Linked DNA regions of Sulfolobus acidocaldarius DSM 639. The protein of the gene in region 1 binds, or shares a complex with, the protein of each later gene. Links are inferred from orthologs where the notes say so. Each region holds a gene or a part of one and is shown on either strand. Other genes may lie near its edges.

What was found.
Region 2: the proteins of SACI_RS06090 (region 1) and SACI_RS03985 are in contact, whole or in part, in a crystal structure (PDB 3CW2), measured with the Saccharolobus solfataricus proteins. The link is inferred for Sulfolobus acidocaldarius DSM 639 from one-to-one orthologs. Residues at the interface, in WP_009989173.1 of Saccharolobus solfataricus: Val185, Arg186, Thr187, Asn188, Glu189, Pro190, Leu191, Gly192, Val193, Glu194, Ile196, Lys197, Ile200, Ser201, Leu204, Ile217, Lys218, Ile219, Tyr220, Thr221, Ile222, Gly223, Ala224, Pro225, Tyr227; in WP_009988771.1 of Saccharolobus solfataricus: Asp222, Lys225, Pro226, Gly227, Thr228, Gln229, Phe230, Asn231, Leu233, Lys234, Gly235, Leu259, Phe273, Thr274, Lys275, Tyr300, Leu301, Asp302, Pro303, Ser304, Leu305, Lys307.

Annotation. Positions count from the first base shown.
Region 1 is NC_007181.1:1,080,151-1,092,450, reverse strand. The notes cover bases 4,797-7,539. They hold SACI_RS06090 (translation initiation factor IF-2 subunit alpha), read left to right. Parts: upstream 4,797-5,643; coding sequence 5,644-6,435; downstream 6,436-7,539. Other genes in these bases: SACI_RS06085 (STT3 domain-containing protein), read right to left, coding at 6,591-7,539; SACI_RS11640 (RNA-protein complex protein Nop10), read left to right, coding at 6,432-6,602; SACI_RS06095 (30S ribosomal protein S27e), read left to right, coding at 5,442-5,642; SACI_RS06100 (50S ribosomal protein L44e), read left to right, coding at 5,158-5,445; SACI_RS06105 (hypothetical protein), read left to right, coding at 4,797-5,171. Also shown: rnz (ribonuclease Z), read right to left, coding at 1-436; SACI_RS06130 (DNA methyltransferase), read right to left, coding at 436-1,341; SACI_RS06125 (ribose-phosphate diphosphokinase), read right to left, coding at 1,338-2,213; SACI_RS06120 (ATP/GTP-binding protein), read left to right, coding at 2,254-3,018; SACI_RS06115 (DNA polymerase sliding clamp), read left to right, coding at 3,049-3,786; DNA primase small subunit PriS, read left to right, coding at 3,752-4,720; more of SACI_RS06105, read left to right, coding at 4,710-4,796; more of SACI_RS06085, read right to left, coding at 7,540-8,855; SACI_RS06075 (hypothetical protein), read left to right, coding at 9,416-10,225; SACI_RS06070 (hypothetical protein), read left to right, coding at 10,227-10,871; SACI_RS06065 (hypothetical protein), read right to left, coding at 11,139-12,032. UniProt on the Methanocaldococcus jannaschii protein: eIF-2 functions in the early steps of protein synthesis by forming a ternary complex with GTP and initiator tRNA.
Region 2 is NC_007181.1:659,307-671,782, forward strand. The notes cover bases 6,533-9,451. They hold SACI_RS03985 (translation initiation factor IF-2 subunit gamma), read left to right. Parts: upstream 6,533-7,326; coding sequence 7,327-8,577; downstream 8,578-9,451. Other genes in these bases: SACI_RS03975 (CbiX/SirB N-terminal domain-containing protein), read right to left, coding at 6,533-6,613; SACI_RS03980 (30S ribosomal protein S6e), read left to right, coding at 6,677-7,318; SACI_RS03990 (PIN domain-containing protein), read left to right, coding at 8,544-8,975; SACI_RS03995 (DNA-directed RNA polymerase), read left to right, coding at 8,980-9,451. Outside these bases: SACI_RS03935 (3,4-dihydroxy-2-butanone-4-phosphate synthase), read right to left, coding at 1-329; SACI_RS03940 (hypothetical protein), read right to left, coding at 370-933; SACI_RS03945 (DUF2208 domain-containing protein), read left to right, coding at 995-1,759; SACI_RS03950 (cobyrinate a,c-diamide synthase), read right to left, coding at 1,730-3,034; pcn (proliferating cell nuclear antigen (pcna)), read left to right, coding at 3,033-3,815; SACI_RS03960 (5-methyltetrahydropteroyltriglutamate--homocysteine methyltransferase), read left to right, coding at 3,815-4,789; SACI_RS03965 (methionine synthase), read left to right, coding at 4,782-5,801; SACI_RS03970 (30S ribosomal protein S15), read left to right, coding at 5,807-6,268; more of SACI_RS03975, read right to left, coding at 6,242-6,532; more of SACI_RS03995, read left to right, coding at 9,452-9,531; transcription elongation factor subunit Spt4, read left to right, coding at 9,531-9,737; SACI_RS04005 (GTP-dependent dephospho-CoA kinase family protein), read left to right, coding at 9,752-10,246; SACI_RS04010 (2,3-bisphosphoglycerate-independent phosphoglycerate mutase), read right to left, coding at 10,299-11,540; SACI_RS04015 (CDC48 family AAA ATPase), read right to left, coding at 11,537-12,476. UniProt on the Methanocaldococcus jannaschii protein: eIF-2 functions in the early steps of protein synthesis by forming a ternary complex with GTP and initiator tRNA.

The DNA.
Region 1 (12,300 bases):
TATCCTTCTCCTTTATTAAAAAGCCATAGGACTCTATTGTGTGACATGTCCTAAATGTTGTTATAGTTAAATTTTGATCCTCATAACTTTGTATAAATTCGGTTTCGAATCCTGGTTTAAAGTAAGTATGTTTGGAGCTTGATTTTAAGTAATCCTGTAAAGTTGTGGGTCCCATTAAAAGAAGCTTTTGTTGTCTCGAGTACATAGCCATAGTTTGGATGATTCCTGGTAATCCTAATACATGGTCGCCATGAAGATGAGAGATGCCTATTAAGTTAAGTTTCATGAAGCTTATCGAGTGTTCAATCATCTTATTTTGGGTTCCTTCGCCACAATCTAATAGTATTTCAAAGCCCTCTCTCCTTATTAATATTCCTGGAAGCCCACGTTTGTTGGGTGCTCCTCCGCCAACACCTATGAATATTATCTCAAACATTACTTTCTTACAACATATATAGCCCTGCTTAAACTTTTATGCTCATATACAGTGTGAATTTTTATCTGTTTAAATCCATAACTCTTTAGAGTATCTCTCCAATCAAACCTAGAATCAGTGGTAAAAATTAAATTTTTTGTAACATTTGATGCCTCTGCAAAGAAGTTCTGATAAAGTTCTGATAATCCTTTGGGAGTAAAAGATCTACCGTAAGGTGGATCTGTAACTATAGCTTCACTTCTTGTTATGGGTAAGGTATTAGTATCTGCATGTATTAATTCACATTCATAATGAAAATAATCCAGATTAATTTTAGTATTTTTAATCATTTGTTCATCTATATCTATGCCAATACATTTAAGTCCTAACCAATTGGCTTCAATCAGTATAGTACCAGTTCCTACAAATGGATCCAGCACATTAGACCTAGATCTGGAAAGATTTATCATAAGCCTTGCCAGTTCGACGTTAAGTGATCCAGATCTGGTGTAGGGACGTTTTGAATGTCTAGCAATACTTTCTGTGTCTTTTTCAGCATATCTTTCACCAACTACTATTTGTCCTTCAGAAACTATTACATCTAATTTATTACATCTTTTCGATAGATTTATAGACTTAATTAATTCCTCATAGACGTTTTTCGCATATTCTTTATCTTCTCTAGAAGGGACGTGAAGATCAACGGAGTAACAGTTACCCTTTATATCTCCCTTTATCTTTTCAATATCATTACCTACACTTATCAATTTGCCTGATACTTTAATAAGAGCTGATCTTTTTGCTATATACGGATCTCCTTCGTATAATGATATCCCATAAAAATAGGAAATGTCTTTACCGTTTAGTGCTCTTAGTTCGTCTAACGCTAAAAATATATTACTTAGATTTAAGATAGCGTAGTTCATATTTTTCTCGCTATTGATTCTGATACGTCTACTATCGTTACCTTACTCGTATCTTGAGGTATGGTATTGGTTGTTATAATTTCCTTTATCCCTGCGTTAATCAATCTATCATAAGCATTCTCGACGAATAGGGAGTGGACTGCAGTGGCTATTACTTTTTTTGCTCCTTTTGAGTAAGCTATTTGTGAGGCTTGAACCATGGTACCTCCTGTACTTATTATGTCGTCAACAAGAATGACCTCCTTGCCATCTAGTCTTAAATCTGGCAAGTTCGTGACTCTAACTTCTCCTGTGGTTAGATCTCGCTGTTTTTCTAGGTAACTATAGTCACACCCAAGTTCTTGAGAAAGTCTTTTTGCTCTGTTTAATGCCCCCTTATCTGGGGCAAGAACAAAAGGATTAGTCACTTTCCCATTTATTACCCTCGCAATATCCGGTATAGGATCTGCGATTTTTACCTCCCCATCAAAGTACTGTAATTCTTCATAATGATGAGGCTCTACTACCATTAATGAGGTTGCGCCTGTCTTTTTGATTAGATTAAGGACAGTTTTTGTACTAACGGCTTCTCCTTCCTTGAATCTTCTATTTTGCCTGGAATAAGCTAGATATGGTATAATTACTGTTATCTTATTAGCTTTCATATCGTTTAACGTTTCCAAGATGAAGAATAGCTCTACTAGATGTTTATCCTGCGGTGGATATAATGACTGTACTACTAGAACGTCCTCTCCCATTAACCTCTCAGGAATTCTAATGTAAGATTCTCCGTCGGGAAAAACTTTATGCTCTATTTTCACTAGCCTGGATACTAGCAATTTAGATAATCTTTCATCTATCCAGTTTGTTGCGGTTCCACCTATGATAATCATTAAAGTATTTAATTCTAACAAGCTTTTAAGATTAAAAGAAATGTACTTTATATTTGTACTAGGAACTGCAGGTTCAGGTAAGACCACTTTAGTTAAGGCTTTACAAGATTATTTGTTAAACAATGAGTTAGACACAGCAATAATTAACCTAGATCCAGCAGTGGAAGTATTGCCTTACAAACCAGATATCGATGCCAGAGAGTACGTTGATGTATATGATGTGATGAATAAGTACGAATTAGGTCCTAATTCCTCACTAGTGATTTCCGTAGATCTACTCTTAACTAAAGCTAAAGAGCTCAAAGAAGATCTAAATCAGCTTCAAGCCAATTACGTTTTAGTTGACACTCCTGGTCAAATAGAACTTTTTGCATACAGGGACACAGGTAAAATATTATCATCGTTTATAAGTGAAGGAAGTAAATCGGTTTCAGTTTTCCTATTCGACTCATATTTAAGCAAAGACCCTAAGAGCTTTCTATCTTTGTTTCTATTATCTAGCTCTATAAAATTCAGAATTGATATGCCACAGATATCAGTATTATCTAAGGTTGACCTCCTAAGTAGTAGTGAATTAGAGAGGATGAGGAGTTGGATTGAAGATGGATCTATAATAGATGAATTAGGTTCCATTGATGAATATTCTTTTGAGCTTGTAAAGACTATCGTGGAGAACTTAGAGAGTTTTCCTATCCCTGTATCTTCAACTAATTTCAGTGGATTAGACCAATTATATGCCGAAGTTCAAAAGGTCTTAGCTGGGGGAGAGGATTTTGAAACAGAGGAACCGAACCCCAGGCTTTAAAATTTTAACATAAATTATATTTTACTTGACATGAAAGTTAAAGTAGTAGATGCCTTAGGGTTTTCTTACATTTTTAAGACTTTATCGCAGTATGTGAGCGAGGCAACTCTTCTGTTTGGTAATGATGGGTTCAAAGTTAAGGGAATGGATCCTTCTAAGGTTGTTTATATCGACATATTCGTGCCTAAAGATTACTTTGAGGAATATAATCTGGAAAACGAGATGAAAATTGGTGTGAGCTTGAAGGACGTTAATGAAGTAATAAAAAACGTATCTAAGGAAGACATATTATATTTAGAACTTGAAAAAGATAAGATCATGTTTACATTAGACGGCGAGTACCTAAGAACGTTTTCTTTACCCGTCTTATCTCCTGATGAGGTTGAAACTCCAAGTATAAATCTCGAATTTCCATTTAGAGCTAATATACTGACTTCCACCTTTGGTGATCTTTTGGACGAATTTGACCAAATAGGGGGTGACTCAATCAGGTTTAAAGCACAGAACGGAAAACTTTATCTTTCTGTGATGGGCGATATGGGAGAATCTATTGTGGAGCTTAGCTTAGAAAATGGTGGCTTGTTGGAAAGTACAGGAACTGATGCAGAGAGTTTGTACGGTCTTGAGCATGTTTCAAACACTACTAAGATGAGAAGACCTTCGGATACGTTAGAAATTGCATTTGGTTCGCAATTACCATTAAAATTAAGATATAATCTTCCAAAAGGGGGTTATGCAGATTTCTATATCGCTCCAAGGTCAGAGTAAGATTATTTATCAGATTTTTAGAAGTTATTACGAGAATGCTGTATTAGATTTACCACAAGATATAGAGCTTAGGGAATTCGCATATCAACCCTTCAATTCTGACACGTACGTCAGGCATTTAACCTTTTCAAGTGTGGACGAATTAAGAAGTTTCATTTTGTCTAATGTTCCACTTCATTTGTATTTCTCAGCAGCAAGATACCAGATTCCATCTGCCAAAGAAATGGAGCAGAAAGGTTGGTTAGGATCCGATCTACTATTCGATCTTGATGCTGATGATATATGTGAGATTAATGTAAGAAGGTTTTGTAGCGGAATGGAGATTTTATCTGAGACCTGCGATGGTGAGGTTAGGGAGATAAGTGAAATTACAGTTGATTGTATTAATAGAGTTTTTGAAAATGCTCTAGTTTTAAAGGATATTCTGATACAGGACTTTGGGCTTAAACCTAGGATCTTCTTCTCTGGAAACAGGGGGTTCCACATTAGAGTAGATTGTTATAATGAATGGGCGAATCTGGATTCAGAGGATAGAAGGGAGATAGCTGAATATATAATGTCTCCTTCTCCGCCTTATGAGTCAAATTCTGAATCAGGCCCTGGATGGTTGGGCAGATTTGCTAGAGGTATAAATGGAGTTAAGATAGACGAACAAGTCACTGTAGATCCTAAAAGATTGGTGAGAATACCTGGCTCCCTGAATGGTAAAGCAGGTCTTAAAGTTATTGAAATTGTAAATGATAAGTTTGAATATGACGAGTATCTATCTCCTTTTGAGGGAATTGTAGCATTTCAATCTAACCTTTCAGGAAAATTTAATGTATTAGGACATGAAATTCAATTGAGGAGAGGAGAAATAACCAAACTATCAGCAAAAACTGGAGTTTATTTAGCACTCAAGGGCTATGGGGTGATAAAAGCACATGTTAGATGAAATGGTAATGAATGAGCTTAGGAAAGAAGAGGAGATCTCTGAAATACGCACAGAGGACTTAGAAAAATATATTCATAACCTGAGAAAACTTAGAGTAAAATTTGCTGATGATATTCATAAAGCTGAAGTTTCTGTTTATGAAGAATTGGCAGAATCACTTTTTGAATTAAGAATTTCTAAAGTTGTAGAGTCCATTCAGCCTAAAGGATTCGACAAAGAATTACTAGGTCTAATTTCTATGATGAAAAATATTTATAAGAATTATCTATCTGGTAATTACTATACTAAAGACGGAAAAATATTGTGCAAAGTTGTAAATCCACTTACCTATAACAACATCACGTTAAATTCTGGTGATTTTATTCTTCTACCTCTACATCTTGTCCTATTACTATCGACCGCTGGATTTATTACTCCTTTAGAAGTAGTGAATAGGGATGAAAGTTCCTAAAGTTATTAAGACCTATTGCCCTAAGTGTAAGACCCATACTGAGCACTCAGTCTCACTATACAAAGGTGGCAAAAGAAGGAGTTTAGCTGAAGGTCAGAGAAGATATGAGAGAAAGAATGTAGGTTACGGTAGCAAGAGAAAACCAGAGCAAAAAAGATTTGCAAAGACGACTAAGAAACAAACATTAGTGCTAAAATGCCAGAAATGTAGTTATACTATTGTAAAGGAAGGTATGAGGTTAAAGAAGTTAGAGTTGGTAGAGGTGGTCAAATGAAGGCAAAGTTTAAAATTCTTATACCGGAGCCCAAGAGCAAATTTATCAGAGTTAAATGTAGGCAATGCAATAATGAACAGGTGATATTCTCTAACGCCACATTTCCAGTAAGGTGTTTATCGTGTGGGGCTCAAATCGTAATCCCCAAGGGTGGTAAAGCAAAAATAGAGGGAGATACAGTAAGAATACTAGGTTAAAATGATATACAACAGAAACAAGTTCCCATCAGACGGAGAAGTTTTAGTTGCAACGGTAAAACAGATTTTTGATTATGGAAGTTATGTTTATTTAGACGAGTATTCTAATCTCCAAGCTTTTCTACCTTGGAGTGAGATAAGCAGTAGATGGGTAAAAAATATTCGAGATGTATTAAAAGAAGATAGAAAAATAGTTGTAAAAGTAATAAGAATAGATAGGAAAAAAGGAACAGTTGACGTTTCCCTTAAAAAAGTTACAGAAGACGAAAAGAAGAAAAAGATGATGTTATGGAAGAAGACACAAAGAGTTGATAAGATATTGGAAATAGTTTCACAAAAATTAGGTAAAAAAGAAGACGAGGCGTGGAGAGACATTGCCTTTAAATTGGAGGAGAAATACGGAAATGCCTTTGACAGCCTTTTGAAAGCCTATAAGGAGGGAGATAAGATACTTAAAGATGCCGGAGTTCCAGACATATGGATAAAACCACTGATGGAAGAGATAGGTAAACACATTGAAGAGAAAAAAGTGAAAGCCAGTGATGTAATATCGTTAAGGACTATTGATCCTGGTGGTGTTGAAAAAATCAAAAAAGTAATTGACACTGCAGTTGAAAAAATAGATGACCTTGATGTAGAAGTTAAAATATATACAATAGGTGCTCCCAGGTATAGGATTGATGTGATAGGTACAGATCAGAAGTTGGTATCAAATGCTTTACAGGAACTAATCAACTTGATTAAGGAGATAAGCCAGCATGAAAACGTAACGTTTTCGGTGGTTAAGAAGTGAAATCCAAAATAAGAAGATGTAATAAAGACTATACTTATACGATGAGCGAAAGATGTCCTACTTGTGGTGAAAAGACATTCATACCAATACCTCCTCGTTTTTCTCCCGTCGATAAATATGTAAAATATAGAATCGAATTAAAAAAGGGTGTAAAGTTAAGCTGTTGAAATTGTAGGTGGAATTATAACGTTTGGCATAACGAATTGATATATATAGACCATAATGTATACTATAGCTTCTCCTCCTAATGCGTTAGTTACGGATAAGGGGAACAATGCTATATACACTGGTTTAAAGTACATTAGATTCACTCTAGGTAAGAGGGCATTGGGATTGTATAACGATGTAGAAGAAGATTGAAGTAATTGAGATAAACTAATAGAGAATGGTGCTTGCACAGGTCCTTGATTCAAGGACTGGATAGCCTCAATGAACATACTACCTATCAAGGAATTATAGGTCTTTGGTGTCCATGCCATAGGTAGCGAGTTGGCTATAATTGAAGCCAATTGAGAATTGTACTGTGCGGCATAACTTGCTGTCTCATTTATATATGTGGTATTTACATAACTGTTTGTATTGTATCCTGCTATTGTAGTCATTGCTCCAATGGCTTTTGCTATATCACCTAGGCTAGTTGTGTATCCGATGAAAGTACCTGGAAAGTTAGTGGGATAGCCTATAAACCATACAGGGTATTGATTGTTAACTATATATTCTGTGACAGCATCATAGGCTACTATGTAAACTGGTCTAGTATAATTTGGATTTCCATAAGGATATAAATGAAAATCATTCTCTAGCACATTAACTGCAAAGCTCTCGTTATTAAGGAACATCTCTGCCATTAATTTTATCTGGGTACCGTTCAACGTGTTATTCTCATCTATAACTGTTCTATTTCCTACAGCATGTATCCAATATCCATAGTCCCACCAGCTTAATATAAACGCATTATTTGGAGTGTTTTGATTTATCCAATCAAGTGCAGAAATCCAAGCGTAGTTGGTTGTCAAGTACGATGTTGAGGAATTAATTAGTGCTTGAGGTGCATACGATGCCTCTACAGCTATACCTGCATCAGCTAATAAGGCAACTCCAATTAAGGTCAGCATTAGTATTGGCGCTATCCTTATTTTCCTTTCCATGAATCTGGAAAAAAGTTCAGCGACAGCTACTCCTGCCAATGCTGCTACTATATATATTGTATAATTAAACAGATAGGGCTGCTCTGAAGTTCCGTATATGCTTGCAGCTCCAAGAACCACTAACCATATTCCAGCCATATCTTGTTTTCTTGTAAGTAAAAAGTAAATTCCAATAATTGAAAGGAAAAGACCTATTCCAAAATCTTGAATCATAGCTGCGATAGATTGTGGAATATATTCTGCTACTGTCCTATCTATTGGAACTGTAAATTGGAAGAATGGATTTATTATAGCGTAGTATCTACTTGGTATAAGTTGTACTTTAAATGCAACTGATCCTAAGACTACAAGGGATACGAGAAGTATTATTGCTGCTCCTATTACTATGTTCTTAGAATCTACAATATCCTTAGGCAGAACTCTTCTTAGATATAGGTCTAAATATAAGAATAGTGGAATTATAAGTAATGCTAAACCGTGAGCTACTTCAGACATGAATCCTATAGTGTTAGGAGAGAGAGATGTTAGAAAAGCTGCTGTTATTCCTGAGATAGTTAATGTTTTCGCAGAGATTTCATCATTTTTATTAAATAGTACTATCAGAAATGCAGCTATAGCTAAACTTATGTCTATATAGGTATATCCTCCCCAAGTTATGTTTGCTAAGAAAATCATTATACCTGCAGGTATTCCGTACAATGGTTTCTTCTTTTTGATTGCTAAACTAAGGAAATATATTGTGAAAAGTACAAAGACGCCTCCCCATGACGTCTTAGGTAGGCTTCCGAGAATATTCTTATAGGTTAATGATGGAGTGAACGCTGTAATTGCAGCAGCTATATATCCACCTACTCTACTATTCGTAATAGATTCTACTGCTAAAAACGCTGCTACTACACCTATTCCGTCAAGCACTATAGGAGATACAAGAGTTAGCGTATAAACGATGTTTTGACCAAATATTGAGTAGAAAGGTACTGAAAATAATGCTACTAAAAATGGGAGTCCTATTGTATTTTCGAGCTCGATAAAGTAACCCCAGGGGAACCATGCATGTACATCTGGGGGCACAGCATACCAGTTACCTCCTGCTTTAACAATTAATAAAGCGTTATAAAAGAGGTACCACGAGTCAAACCCATTTATAGTTTGAGGGAACGCAGTAATGCTAATGATTCGTATAAGTATTGAGAATAGTGCTAGAGATCCAATAATTATAGCATCGAGAAATTTAAACTTATCAATTCTAGCCAGTATACTAGTACTTTGCATCAGATAAGTAGTTTATTTAATATTTATAAGCTTAATCCAGTGGACAAAATTTTTATTTTGGACAACTTAACATACATAACAATGGGCCGGTAGCTCAGCCTGGAAGAGTGCTTGGCTTGCAACCGAGAGGTCCCGGGTTCAAATCCCGGCCGGTCCACTGTGGGGGTGTCCCCAACACCCCCAATGCTAATGTAAGTTTCCACGATCTTGTCCAAAGAGCCTATATAATGCTATTTTACTAGCTGAGAACAGATTAAGTCTAGCTCCAATATTATCCTCTTTATTAAATTTGTCGTATATGTATGTCCATTAATAAATATTTTGAATGATTTAACAGTATCAAACCCGACGGAAATAGTCAATTTAATACGAAATTATATATAAAGTTTACTCTGAATATTTTTTACTTAAAACCACATATTATTAATAGTATAACATTATTTACCTACAAGAATTTTAATATAGAGAGAATGGTATCTACATGTTGTAAAAACTTTCCAGAGAAAAAAAAAAAGCTATAAAAATATAATTTATAATTGATGAAGTACTTCCACCAGATTATGAGATTATTAGTGGTGACTACTATTCTAATACTATCTCAACTGGCACTAAGCAACCAAATAACACAAGGAAGTACAGGGGATCCGATTCCCACTATAAATACTCAGAATGTTACAGCCGTAGTTATAACAAACTGGTTACCGTATAATGCCAGTAATAAATATATTTTATCTGCCGATCAAGTAAGCGTCTATTTTGGCAATGGTATAAAGCTATTGGATGGCCAAGTGTTGCTACCTGTATTTGTGGTTAATTATGGAAGAGTCGCAGCTAGTGGTGGATGTTGGTATGAAGATGATGGAGGATTAAGTGATCCTAACGGACCTACAATGGTCCAATATATAAACATAACAAATCAGCCATCTAACACTTTTATTTATGAAGTGAGTCCCAATAACTATTGGGAATATAATGTGACTGGAACCACTAGCCAGAGTACGCAGCTTTCATTAAGCCTAAACGTTATGAACGAAGCTGGTGTATCTCTTACCTCGGGTGTTAGTGAAACATTCTATATATATAATATTGTAGGCCAGACATATCTACCAACAGGAACTAATCCAAACTATGTAGAAGGATGGAAATGGGCACTTAATCAGCCAGGCACTAATTCCGAAGCTCAAACTGACTGGAAATGGCCTACAAATACTATCATATTGACACCTGCAATGCAATCAACAAACGGCTATTATAATGCGTATCCTATTAACTTCGTAGCAATGACGATAGGTAATTTCTGGGATTCATGTTATCCTTGGAGTACTCAGTCGGTAGGAGCAGGATGGACTATCTATTTAGGAGGTGGTTAATGTGAATACCTGGAAAATAATTTCATTAGCATTAATTGTAATAGTGGTGATCGAAAGTGTTTTCTTATTTACTACTATTCAGCAAAGTAGAAGTACTTCCGGTAGTAATACTGTTATAACTCCTGTGGAGGCTTCTTCACCTATTTATCGACAAAACCCTTTAGTAGGTCAGTATCCTTTCCTAATAAAAAGCGGAATTAAGTTCTATAACTTAACTAATCTTACCATAGTTACAGCTTTCGTAATATTAAATATATCAAAGATTGAAGTAAGTAAGGACTGGTTCTTACTTTACTCGCCAATAAATCCCAGTAGTGTGGTTCCAAGTTCATTTTTAAATAATCCGTTACTTAATATATCGCTGATCAATGCGACTGTATTTTATATGAATGGACATGAGTACCTTAACATCACAATAAAGGTTTACAAACCTGCAATAAATGAACTTTCAAGTGGAGGTTCAACTTTTCTACTAGATAATGGTTCAGCAAGGTCAGCCACAGTATTAGATCCACTCTATAGGACTACTTTCCTGTGTGTGGTTTTTAAGCCTTTAAACCAATCAGAAGTAGAGCTTGAATTCTACGTTACCCCTGTAAAGAATTCAGGAGGAGTACTAACTCCTTTGTATACACCGAATGATTGAGATAAATTATTTTTTCTATCAAGTGATATTGTTTTTTGTATAATTAAGTCCTACACTATTTCTAAATATGGTCTTTATTTACAGTAACTACATAGTTATCATACCCTGTAATTTATGTTTCCTTCTGTACATAACAAGTTATAACTAACTTAGACCTTATTCCTCACTAGGTATACCACCAGCGGCGATGAATATAAAAGTTTGTAAATTAGAAAAATTACCTGATATAAAACTATATTTCCCTCTTAGTGATTAATTGAGTTTATTCTATATGAGAATTGATATTAAAGAGCATATTGATAAGAAGTACTCTGATGTTTCTGGATTGATAGCAAAGAGTACTGGGATTATAATACCACTAGTTGAGCCTATGTTCTGTGCTATTCTAAGGTTCTCAGTCCTTTCGCCTTTACTGATAAGATACCGTGGTACTACTGCTGTTAGGCTTAGAGAAAATGGGGCAAACATCAGGACTGCGTAAGGAAATATTGTAAATGTGAGTACTCCAGTTATGAGTGTTGTAGTTGAGGCTAACACTGTTGCTAATTTGTAACCAATATTAGCTCCTACTAAAGGCAATAGGATATAAGTAAATATGGAAAGGATATATGATGGGAGTAGGAGGTTAACTAACCCTTCTTTTTCCAGTATGGAAGGGATAACTTGTAGTAGAAACCCTGGTGTCATTGCTGAAAAGTAGAGGAGTAATGAGGTAAATTTTACTGAGTTCCTCTTCTTTCCCTCTTGTACTTTTCTTTCACTTTTTCTTTCAAATTTTTTAATACCTATTTCTCTTATACCGAGTAGAGAAGCGGCTATGATTATTATTCCACTTAATATGTTTATCTCATTCCAATTGTGTATTAGGGAGTATGATATGTAGGATAGTAGCCATCCTATACTTCTTCCTGCTGTTGTTATTCCGGTCATTAGGTTTGATTTAGAGGCTTTATCTAGAGCGTAGGTTATTGTGAGCCCAAATATTATCCCTATAAGAAACCTTACAATAAAGAGAAGGTTTATTTCGTCTTGTAAAATTGTCAGTATTCCCAGTATAATAAAGGGTATTGAAAATGATTTAACGTGGGTGTAAATGAACCCACCAACTACTCTTGATAGGTATGGTAGAGAGAGTATAAGAAAGACCTCCCAATAGGGCAAGTACTTACTTAGGTCATTAACAAAAAAAACTTGGGTATGTTAATACATATGTGGTAAGAGAATAAGCTAGTACAGATAAAAAAGAAAAAGGCATCATCTTTATTTTATCACTTTTTCTCTGGATATGTCCGTTTAACGTCTCCTGCCTAAGAAATTTAGGTACTTTGTAAAGTTTTCTCATCGATATAGGTGTTTTTAAAAATATGGGATAGTTGGCAGAAAGAGATTTTTGAGAAAAACATACAAATAAGTAAGATAGAAGGATAGA
Region 2 (12,476 bases), 420 kb from region 1 along the record:
TCATCACTTATTCCTGTCTTTGTATCGATGTGGTTTACCCATAGCGAGAATGCTGGCTCATCCCCATATTTTGGTCTTTTATAAAGTTTTGGGTAATTACTTTTTATTATTTCGGAGATAAAAGTAATGCCAATCTGTTGTCCTATATCCTTGCTGGTGACATAACATATTAATCCGCCTGCCTGTGTCCTTAGAGTATTAATTACTTTCCATGTCACTTTCTCCCCGTAGAAAACCATATCTGTTTCCTCTTCTCTACCATCAAAATCATATATTAAAATTGGAAGACCTTGCTCTAAATGCCTCCTTAAAGTGATCTTGTCCAGCATTGTTTAATACATAATAATCTAAAATATTTAAGCGTATGTACTATCTGTTTTTATATCTCCTTAATGTTAAAAATACTATTATACCAATCACAGCTACAATAATAAAAGTATAATCTGTGTTTAATATACCAGCACTTTCTATATTATATGTAGTTTCGTTTCCTTGCTGAAAATTAGAACTATTGTATTCACTTTCGCTACCGGTAAAATAAATAATAATAGTAGCGTTCTGAAGGTTACTTACAATATCTATATTTGTTTCATTATTTTGACTGAAATAGCTTACGATTGCATTACCAGTTAATATAATATCCAAAGTTGAATTCTGGCTATTGATAATTAAAGTTAGATTTTTAGGGTAGATGATACGCAATGGAGATACGTTATTAGAGATTAACAACACTATATTTCCAGACGGGGCTATAGAGTAGTTTATATCTAGTGGTTTATAAGTGAAATTTTGAATTATCTTAATCTCGAACTCAGGTAATCCAGGATAAGATATCGTGTTTGAGTATAATGAAGTAGACCCAAATAGGATATCACATCTCAACGGCAATATGATTATGGTTAAGAGTATTAGCGGGAGGATTTTTTTGCTCATTTATAGTTCAGTTTATTTTAACGTATATTTTATTAGCTTTGATAAATAGTGTATAGTTGATATGTCTAATCAAAATCAGCCTTACAATCCATACAACTGGAAAATGATTTTGCTATCACAAACTTCTATAGTTATAATATCTTTCGTACTATCTCTTTATTCGCAGTATTTCTTGCCAGTGTATATTGCATATTTGATAATTTACTTCATAATAATGACTACTATAATGGCTAGAAGTAATCCTATGCTATCTGAGAGGAAATACCTTTCAGAGATAGTTAATGCACGAACTATACTTGAAGAGAAAAAGGCTGGTGAGTTAATACAAAATGATGAGGAGTATATTAAAAAGTTCCAAGCAATAACCAGTGCTAATCTAAAATCATTTGGAATAATGTTTGTTTACTTGATAGTCATACTAATATTCTATAATTTTGTGGTTCTCAGATATGTTAGTAGCGTGACTCAGATACAAAAATTGATAGTATTCCTAGTCTATTCAGAAGCATTATTCCTATTTGGTATGTTTGTTAACAGAAGAATAATGAGGGTTCAAATGATGGAAGTAATGGCACCATTTACATACAAGATAACTGAAAAAGGGATAGTTTCAACTGATAGAAGTGCAGTATTTTTGCACTCTAGACATCTCGTAAACGCATCTATAGTAGAGAACAGGGATAAGAAGTACGTTGAAATATCTCCTACTACTCTAAAACTTCCATATAAATTAAGACTATATAGTAATGATATAGATAGGATATTAGACGCAATAAACAGAGTAAAGAGATTAGAGTTAAAAAGACAGCAATCTTCTAGTTCTTGAAAAGTGAAAGTGTGAGTAAGATCCTAAACTATTCTCCACGTAAACTCCATCTTTTCCATTCCATATACCCTTTCCGTGTTTATTTTTGAAGGCAAAATTTACATCCCCAACACTTACAGCTTTTGACACGTGAAATTCATGTCCTCTTATACTTTCTCCTTTGCTGGAAAGTAAGTTATCCTTTTCCGTCTCAAGTTCGGTATAGCCAATAGTGAGTTTATCCTTTGCCTTTATCTGTATATCGTATAGTCCTATCATTCTGTAACTTTTTTCATTTATTATTTCGTTCGACAAAAACATGAATCCACCACATTCCGCTAAAAGCTTTACTCCTTTCTCCACGTTTCTCTTTATCCAATCTTTAGTTTTAGTAGAATTTTCGAGTTCCTCTAAATGTAACTCTGGATATCCACCACCTATGTAAATAAAGGATGGTTGGTCAGCTGGGGCATCATTATTAAGTGGGCTAAAGAATTCCACGTCATACCTCTTTTTTAAAATATCTATATTCTCGTCGTAATAAAACGAAAACGCTGAATCATATGCCACATAAGCCTTACCTACTACATTTCGTTCCTCAATTTCATTTGACTCCTGTAGTTCATTTGCTTCCTCTGCAATTTCCACTATTTTGTCAACATCTACATTCATTTCAATCAAGTTAGCTGTTGCATTAATGACATCCTTTGCGTTCTTAAAATCCTCAGTTGTATAAAGACCTAGATGTCTACTGGGTACAGAAAGACTCTTATCTATAGGGAGATACCCAAGTACTTCAACGTTTTCAGGTATCGATTTTTTGCAGTAATCTAGATGTTTCTCAGACGCAATGTAGTTGAATATTACACCTCTCACGTTAGCGTTTCTGTATTCTCTCAATCCTTTAACTATAGCACCAACTGTAGAAGATAGATTGCTACAGTTGATCACAAGGATCAGAGGTGTATGAGTCAATTCAGACAATTTATATGTACTATAATCTTCGTATAATCCGTCATAAAGACCCATCACTCCTTCTATGATTCCCAAGTCAAAGTGCTTACCATATTTTGCAAGACTCGAATATACCCCTGATTCTCCCATTAACCATAAATCAAGGTTTATCACTGGATGTCCACTAGCTATTTTATGATACATAGGGTCGATAAAATCTGGACCTACTTTATATCCTCTTACCTTATATCTCTTCGATAGTACTTTGATTAGCCCGGCTGTAACTAACGTTTTACCTGAGTTACTTCTATCAGAGGAAATAATAATACGGGGAAACCTCATGATAAAAAATAAAGTTATGTCAGATAAATTGTTAATTATGCGTATAGTTTATGATGACGTAAGAGACTTGAAAAACATAGTAGAGACTTTGACTAAGTTTATAGATGAGGGTTTGTTTGAAATAGGTCAGGACGGCATAAGACTAGTGGCTGTAGACAAAGCGCATGTATCCTTAATTAATATCGAATTGTATAAGGAGCTATTTAAGGAGTATGAAGTAGAAGATGAGTTTAAATTTGGTTTTAACAGTCAGTATCTAGCTAAAATTTTAAGTATCGCCAAAAGAAAAGAGGAAATTTCAATAGAGTCCGATTCTCCTGAAAGGGTTAAAATAACATTAGGCGGTGCCTTAAATAGGGTGTTTATAATAAATAATATTCAGGTATCCCCGCCTGAGGTTCCTGAAGTTAATTTGGAATTTGAAGTTAAAGCCTCATTGTCATCAAAAGCGTTTAAGACTACAATTAACGAGATATCTGCAGTAACAGATACAGTGGATATTATTGCAGTGGAGGATAAAGTTATTTTGAAAGGGGAGGGAAAGGAGGGTAGTCAAATAGAAAATGAATTTAGCAAGGATACTGGAGCTATTTCTGATATGGAGTTTAAGAACGAGGCTAAATCTCCATATGATGTAAATTACCTCAGTGATATTTTATCTTTGACAAATCTTTCAGATTATACTAGGTTAGCATTCTCTACCGAGAAGCCTTTAGAATTGGAATTTAATATGGAAGGAGGAGGGAAAGTTACTTATTTACTTGCACCCAAACTATCTTGATGAAATTTTATACAGCATTAGTAGGAAGCTACCCTAAACCTGTAAAGATAGCTAAGGTAATATCTAGGCTCAAAAGTGGCAAGATAGAGAAAAGTAAGGCATATGAGGAGCTAATGAAGTTTGAAAAAAGAATTTTAGAAGAGGTAAAGGAATACGAGCTAGATTATACTACAGACGGTATGGTAGGATGGGATGATATTGCTGATCTCACAACATCTTTTCTAGAGGGTGTAGAAAAAGGCGCTTTAGAGAGGTTTTTCGATAATAATTTCTACTATAGAAAGATTGTGATAAATCAAAAGTTAGGTTATAAATCTCAAAATGACTATGTACAGTATTTTAAGCAAGTAAAAGAAATTTCTAAGGATCTAAAGTCAAAAATTAAAATAGTAATATTAGGTCCATTAACTTTCCTACAGCTGGCTGAAAACAATTATTATGACGATGTCGGAAACATAATTGACGATTACGCTAAAAGCACTAATAGCTTATTGAGAGACTTAATTGACTATTACGATGTTGTAGAGGTTCATGAACCTTCATTGTTTCAGAAAGGGATTAAAGGAGCATTACTTCAAAGTTCTCAACAAGTATATGAAAAACTGTTTAATGGAATTAATAAGGAGAAACACGTTTTAACATATTTTGATATTAGGTTTGATAGAATTCAGTATTTACTAAACTTGCCCGCTGATTATTTTGGATTTGATGTAACAGAACAGAACAAGACTAAACTTGGAAGATTATACGGTTATATGAAAGATATGAATGTCTATCTAGGAGTAATAGACTCAAGAAATACTAAAATGGATAAAATATCTACCATTAGAAGGATAATTGAAAAAGTTCATGAGAAAGGTGCTAAAAGTTTGATTATTGGTAATTCGAGTTTCAATGATTTCATACCTGAGATTGTGGTGAGGAGAAAGCTTAAATTACTTCAAAAAACTAAGAGGTTGGTCGCAAATGTCTGATGAAATCACTATTTTACCTACCACAGTTATTGGAAGTTATCCTAGACCAAAGTGGCTAAGGGAAACTATCAGACTACACAGAGCTGGAAAAGTTAACCAGGAGGATCTTGAGGAAGCATTTAATGATGCAGTTGTAACAGTAGTTAGGGATCATCAAGAGGCAGGGATTGATGTTCCAACTGATGGTGAAATGAGAAGAGACGAAATGGTGGAGTTTTTTGCAGAGAGACTGTCAGGATTTAAATTTTATGGTCACGTTAGAGTTTGGGGAGATCATTATTATAGGAAACCTTCAGTTACTGGAAAAATAAAGTACAACAATCCTATGCTTTTAGATGAAGTAAACTTTGCTAAAAGCGTATCTTATACCCAGAATCTTAAAGTAACAATTACTGGACCATATACCATTTCAGAATGGTCTTATAACGAGTATTATAAAACTCAGAGGGACATGGCTTTCGACCTCGCTAAGGTTATAAATCAAGAAATAAAGAACTTAGTTGATATAGGAATAAAGGTTATTCAAGTCGATGAGCCTGCTATACATACGAGAAAAGAAGATGTTGAATGGGCTATTGATTCAATAAATGAGTCTATTAAAGGTGTAAATGTTAAAGTAGTCTTACATGTATGCTATGGTGAGTATTCGTATTTAGAACCCCACTTGGACAAATTGAAGGTTGATCAAATTAATCTTGCCCTAAAGAACTATAATTATACACCTGTGAAATTATTTAAGAAATGGGATAGGGAGATCGGAGTAGGAGTAATAGATGTCCACAACAGGAAAATCGAAAGTGTGGAAGAAGTAGCTGAAGATCTGAGAAAATTACTCGAGTATTTTAAACCTGAAATGGTATGGGTAAATCCTGATTGTGGTTTAAAGTTACTTCCAAGAAAAATAGCTCTCCAGAAACTTATTAATATGGTAAAAGGTACGCTGATTGTAAGAGAAGAACTTAAAAAGAAAGGTTACACAAATACTACACTCAAGCCATTAATTAATAGGTGAGCTGATTGAATAAGAAGAGGGCAAAGGGAAACTCACACTCAATAAGACCTGTTAGGAGCGGACCTCCTAAGTGGGTGAGGTTCACAAGAGAGGAGGTAGAGCTATTAGTAGAGGAGTTAGCAAAGAGAGGTTATCCACCTAGCATGATAGGAATGGTGTTGAGAGATCAGTATGGCGTACCTTTGGTAAAACAAATAACAGGGAGGAAGCTTACGGCAATTCTTCAGGATAGGAATATGAAGCCGAAGATACCTGAAGATCTATTTAATCTTATGAGAAGGGCAGTAAACATTAGACGTCACTTATTTGAATACCCTAAGGATAAAAGTGCTAAACGTGGATTGGAGGAAGTCGAATCCAAGATAAGAAGATTAGCAAGTTATTACAAAGAAACAGGCAAGTTACCACAAGAGTGGAGTTACGATCCAGCCAAAGCCGAACTATTGGTAACTGGTTCCCTCTACTGATAAAGCCTTTTCTGCTTTTTCCTTAAGTATATCTACTATTCTTTTATCGAATCCTATTGGTTCTGCTATAATGATCTTAGCTTTATTAGAAGTCTCCTTTAGTTGATTTGGTATATCCCTTTTGAAATGCATACCAGCAGCAAACAGTAATGGAACTACAACAATTGTATCAGCACCTCTCTCTACTAACTTTTTAGCAGCTTCATCAATTTTAGGCTCATTAATTTCTATGAATCCATACTCTACCAGTGGGAAATGTCGTTTTAGTTCCTCTGCATAATTAATTACAATTTCTTGCCACTCTTTTATCTTGCTTCCATGAAGCACTAATAATAATCCTATCATAGATAAACTTTCGACTTCGATTTTAAATACTTGTTTTTTAATTTACCTTAATAGTGGTAAATATTGCCTGACTTTAAGATTGTGGTATCTGATCCCAAAACGAAAGAGGATAAGAAGGAAAAACTAAAAGTGAAAGTTTCCGATAAGGTTAAATCAAATCAGGGTGAGAAAGAAGGAAAAGCCATACCTTTGGCGAGAATTAATGATAAAATCAAACAGGCTTTAAACTTAGATGATTTTCTGACGCTGGAAATAACTAAGCAAGAAGGAGATAAAAAAGTAAAGATTAAAGGTCATTTTAAGATAGAAGTAGATAACACAGTGCCTGACGGAGAAGTGTGGATATCAAAATCTATGGCAGAAAAATTTGGTGCTGAAGAGTTTGAGGCTTTGGCATATAGGACTAGAGCCTTTCAATTATCTTTAGATCAGTCTAAATTACCTAATTTGGTTGGAACCAAAATCGGTGATGTTATAGATATTAATGTATCAGGTGTTAATCTTAAATTAAAGATAACCGGAGGTTCCGATAACTCAGGCTTCTCTATGAGATTTGACGTAGGAGGCGGAGCCAAGAGAAAAATACTAGTTAGTGGTCCACCAGGCTATTATCCCAAAGAAGATGGATTAAGGAGAAAGAGAACTGTCAGGGGAAATATGATAACTCCTGAAATAGTTCAAATTAATACTATAATGATTAGGTGATGATCCGTTTGGCATGGCCAAGAGTACAACCTGAAGCCAATATAGGTGTTGTGGGTCATGTAGACCATGGTAAAACTACTTTAGTTCAGGCTCTAACTGGAATTTGGACTTCGAAACATTCTGAAGAGTTAAAAAGAGGTATGACAATCAAACTGGGATATGCTGAAGCTAACATAGGTTTATGTGAGTCTTGTAAATTACCAGATGGTTATGTAACTGAACCATCATGTTCACAATGCAATTCTAGTGAAGAACCAAAATTTTTAAGAAAGGTCTCATTTATAGACGCACCAGGTCATGAGATATTAATGGCTACTATGCTTTCTGGAGCTGCATTGATGGATGGTGCAATTTTAGTTGTGGCTGCAAATGAACCATTTCCTCAACCACAAACTAGGGAACACTTTGTCGCTCTTGGTATAGTTGATGTTAAGAGATTGGTAATAGTTCAAAATAAGGTAGATGTAGTAAGTAGAGAAGAAGCTATAAAGCAGTATAAACAGATTAGGGAATTTCTGAAGGGTACGTGGGCTGAAAATGCGCCTATAATTCCCGCAAGTTCACTACATAAGATTAACATAGATGCTGTTATTGGTGCATTGCAAGATCATATACCTACACCTGAGAGAGATTTGAGTAAAGATCCGATAATGCTGATAATAAGAAGCTTTGATGTAAACAAGCCAGGAACCAGTTATGATAAGTTGAGCGGCGGTGTTATAGGTGGCAGTATAATCCAAGGTAAATTCAAGGTAGGAGACGAAATAAAGATATTGCCAGGTATAAGGATTGAGAAACCTGATGGAAAGGCTGAATATATTCCACTCTATACTACAATATCATCTATAAGATTTATGGACTTAGAGGTTGAAGAAGCTAAACCTGGTGGATTAGTAGCAATAGGAACAAAACTTGATCCATCATATGTCAAGGCTGACAATTTGATAGGTAGTGTTGCAGTGAAGGCTGATAGGGATATACCAGTAGTAACCGAAGTGACCATAGAGAATTTTCAATTATTAGAGAGAGTTGTAGGAACAAAGGAATTAGTTAAGGTTGATTCCATAAGACCTAAGGAATCCCTTATGATAAGCTTTGGTTCAGCTACCACTATAGGTGTTACAAAATCTGTAAAGGGAGGTAGAGTCGAGGTAGAACTTAAAAGACCTATAGTATTATGGGACAAGAATTTGAGAATAGTAGTTAGTAGACAAATAGGCGGAAGATGGAGATTAATAGGATGGGGAATAATAAGCTAAAGATCTTAGTAGATACGAATATTCTTATGAACGTATATGACGGTATTGATCCTTTTGAATTGGTAATTTCTTATCTTGAATATAAGCCTGAATTTTATGTCTCAAAGGCTACTATAATGGAGCTTGATAAGTTTTTGAATGAGGAGAAAAGTGTCATAAAACAGAAGAGAGCCAGAGTCGCAATGTTATATTTAGAGACCAATAAGAGTTCATGGACACTAATAGATGAAGCTGATAATATCCTAGTGGACAATTTATTATTAGAGCTATGTAAGCAGTATAACTTTATAATTTTCACTTCCGACAGGATATTGAAGAACAGAGCACTAAAAGAAGGAATAAAGGTTATATACCTCGTACCAAAAGGTAAAAATATAAGTCTTAATTTTATTATCTAGTTTGATGTTTAAGCTAGTTAGAGCTAAAGGTATTGTTAGAATTCCCCCTGAGTATTTTGGTCAGTCTGTTGATGAAATCGCTATAAAAATTTTAAGGCAAGAATATCAGGAGAAACTCATTAAGGATATTGGTGTCGTATTAGGTATTGTAAACGCTAAGGCTAGCGAAGAAGGTTTCATTATATTTGGTGACGGTGCGACATATCACGAAGTGGAATTTGATATGTTGGTTTATACACCTATAATACATGAAGTTATTGAAGGAGAAGTAAGCCAAGTCGACAATTACGGTGTTTATGTTAATATGGGTCCCGTTGATGGTTTAGTTCATATATCTCAAATAACTGACGACAATTTGAAGTTTGACTCTAATAGAGGAATATTGATAGGTGAAAAGAGTAAGAAGAGCATACAAAAAGGTGATAGAGTTAGGGCTATGATAATTAGTGCATCTATGAGCAGTGGGAGACTTCCTAGAATAGCATTAACTATGAAGCAACCCTATCTAGGTAAAATAGAATGGATAAATCAAGAAATAGCAAAGGCGAGTAAGTAATGTCAGAGAAGAAGGGTACCAGTTTTAAGGCATGTAAGAACTGTAGAGCATTAGTACCTCCAGAAACAAGTATATGTCCACTTTGTCATTCATCTTCCTTTAGCGACGAATGGAATGGCATGGTAATAATACTAAATGAGAAATCAGAAGTTGGACAGATGTTTGGGGCTACAACTCCTTGGAGATACGCAATAATAGTGAAATAGATCTTTGCTTTATCTTGCCAAGAAGTTTAAGGGCAGAACTCAGTAAACCATATGGGGTTCTTTTTATCAACGAGAATAAATTAAAACAATTTCTTATAAATAAGTCCAATAGTAGGCTAATAACAGTAGGCGATGTCGTCACCCAAACTATACTTAAATTCCATATTAAACCATTTTTGGCAATAGTAGACGGTAAAACGAAGAGAAAGTTAGTTAAGGAAAATTTTGGACAATTTGAATACATAAAAGTTAAAAATGAACCTGGTCTTATACGGCTTTCAACTATAAGAGAGATAAAAGATATTTTAGTTCATAATGAAAATGATAAGATTTTGATGGTTGATGGAGAGGAAGATCTTTTGGTTATTCCCGTTGTAATATATGGTAATTTTGGTGACATAATAATATACGGTCAGCCTAATGCAGGCGTAGTCGTAACGCTGAATAATGATTTTCTTAAGAGAAGAGTTTTGGAAATTTTCAAAAAATTTCAGGTCACTTCATGCTAGACTAAATCCGACCTGCGCGGGATCATCATAATTTCAGACCTTTCGAGCCTCTTCATGCTCCAAATTTCTCGTACCTATATGAATAGTTCAGTAATAGATTTATTACATCCAACCCTTTTATTCTTAGAGACCCTTTACGTAACTGTTTTTCATTAAAATCATCTACGTTATCAGCAACTATATTATATGGAACGTATAACAAGAAAGGTACAGGGTCACCTGTGTGTTCCTTTACCTCAACAGGAGTTGCATGGTCTCCTGTGATAGCTATTATTAATTCTGAGCCATAAATGTCTAATACTCTACCTATCATTTTATCTATCATACTTATAGCATATAACTTACCGTCAATATTTCCGTCATGCGATGCTGCGTCAGTAGCTTTTAAGTGAAGAAATACCATGTCATATTCTTTAAGTAATTTCGATGCCTCTTCTGCTTTACCTATATAGTTTGTATCTAGTCCGCCTGTGGCTCCCTTGGGAGTAACTACATTCATTCCAATTTGGCTACATATACCTTTTATTAATGCTGTTGCAGATACTGCTGCCGCGTTAATCTTAGTGTAATCATAAAATTTTGGCAGGTCAACATATTGTGCTGCCCCCCTAAGAAGTACTATATTTGCAGGTAACTCTCCTCTTTCAATTCTTTTTTTATTCAATTCTGAACTAGAAAGTATATCGTATATTCTATTTGTGAGTTTATTAAGAACTTCAGCAGTAATTTTAGCCTCTCTTGTATCATCAGTTGCCTCACTTTTTTTAACTTTAACGCCGGTCTCATGAGGATCAGTATCGCTAATTTTATCGCTTAAGCCTTTACCACTAAGGACAACTGCTACTCTATGTTCTGTACCATGATAGAATTTAACTTGAACTCCATCTATTTCTCCAATCTTTGAGTTTAACTCTTGCACCAGGTCTTTTGCTTCATCAACCTTCCTTCCTGCTCTCCTATCTATCACAGTAAGGTTATTATCTACAGTTGCGAAGTTCCCTCTAAAAGCTACATCTCCTGCTTTGAGTCTTGCACCAGCTCCAATAGCTTCGAACGCTCCTCTTCCCCTATAATACTTAAATGGATCTATACCAAAGATAGCTAAATGGGATGTATCACTTCCTGGTACTATTCCAGGGGATATAGGGTCCATTAACCCAGCTATGGAGTTCTTAAGTAATTCACCTATATTTGGTTTCTCCACTGCCTCAAGAGGCGTCTTATGTTCTAGTTTAGTGACAGGCCGATCTCCTAGACCATCTGCAATGAATAAGAGAATTTTATATTGCTTCATGCTATCGCCCTCTTTAGCTCCTTTGAAAATCTCTCGTATCTTTGTATATCAGCTTGAGTAAGGGAAGCTTTTACAACATTCAAGGCTTTTTCGAAATCCTCTTTACTTACCTTAAATGAGGTTTTGTTCATACATTCTTTTATGTGCTTTTGGTAGCATTCCATGTTACCCTTGCATTCGTCTCTAGACTGTTTGTCACACATAGAGTAAATAGATCTCATGGCGTTAATAGTAGCTTCTCTAACCAAAGCCTCTAGGTCTGCTCCTGTATATCCTTCTGCTTTTTCTGCAATATCCTCAAGTGACACATCTTCAGCCAATGGCACATTTTTAGTGTGAACCTTCAAAATCTCAAACCTTGCAGTCTTATCAGGTGGAGGAACATAAATCAACCTATCAAACCTACCTGGTCTAAGCAAAGCAGGATCCAAAATATCAGGCCTATTAGTAGCTGCAATTATAACCACTTTATTTAATGGTACTATTCCGTCCATTTCTGCTAGTAGTTGGTTTACTATTCTTTCTGTTACTCCGCTGTCTGTTGATAGTCCTCTTATTGGTGCTATTGAGTCTATTTCATCGAAGAATATTACTGTTGGTGCTGCTTGTCTTGCTTTTCTGAATATTTCTCTTATTGCTTTTTCGCTTTCACCAACCCATTTTGATAGTATTTCTGGTCCCCTTACTGCTATGAAGTTTGCACCACTCTCTGTTGCAACAGCCTTTGCAAGCATAGTCTTACCAGTACCAGGAGGACCAAACAACAAAATACCCTTAGGAGGTGTTACACCTGACTTAGTAAATAACTCAGGGAATCTCAAAGGCCATTCCACAGCTTCTCTTAGTTGTTGCTTAACGTTATCCAGTCCTCCAATATCATTCCAATTTACTTTAGGAACTTCTACATATACTTCTCTCAATAGAGATGGCTGTATT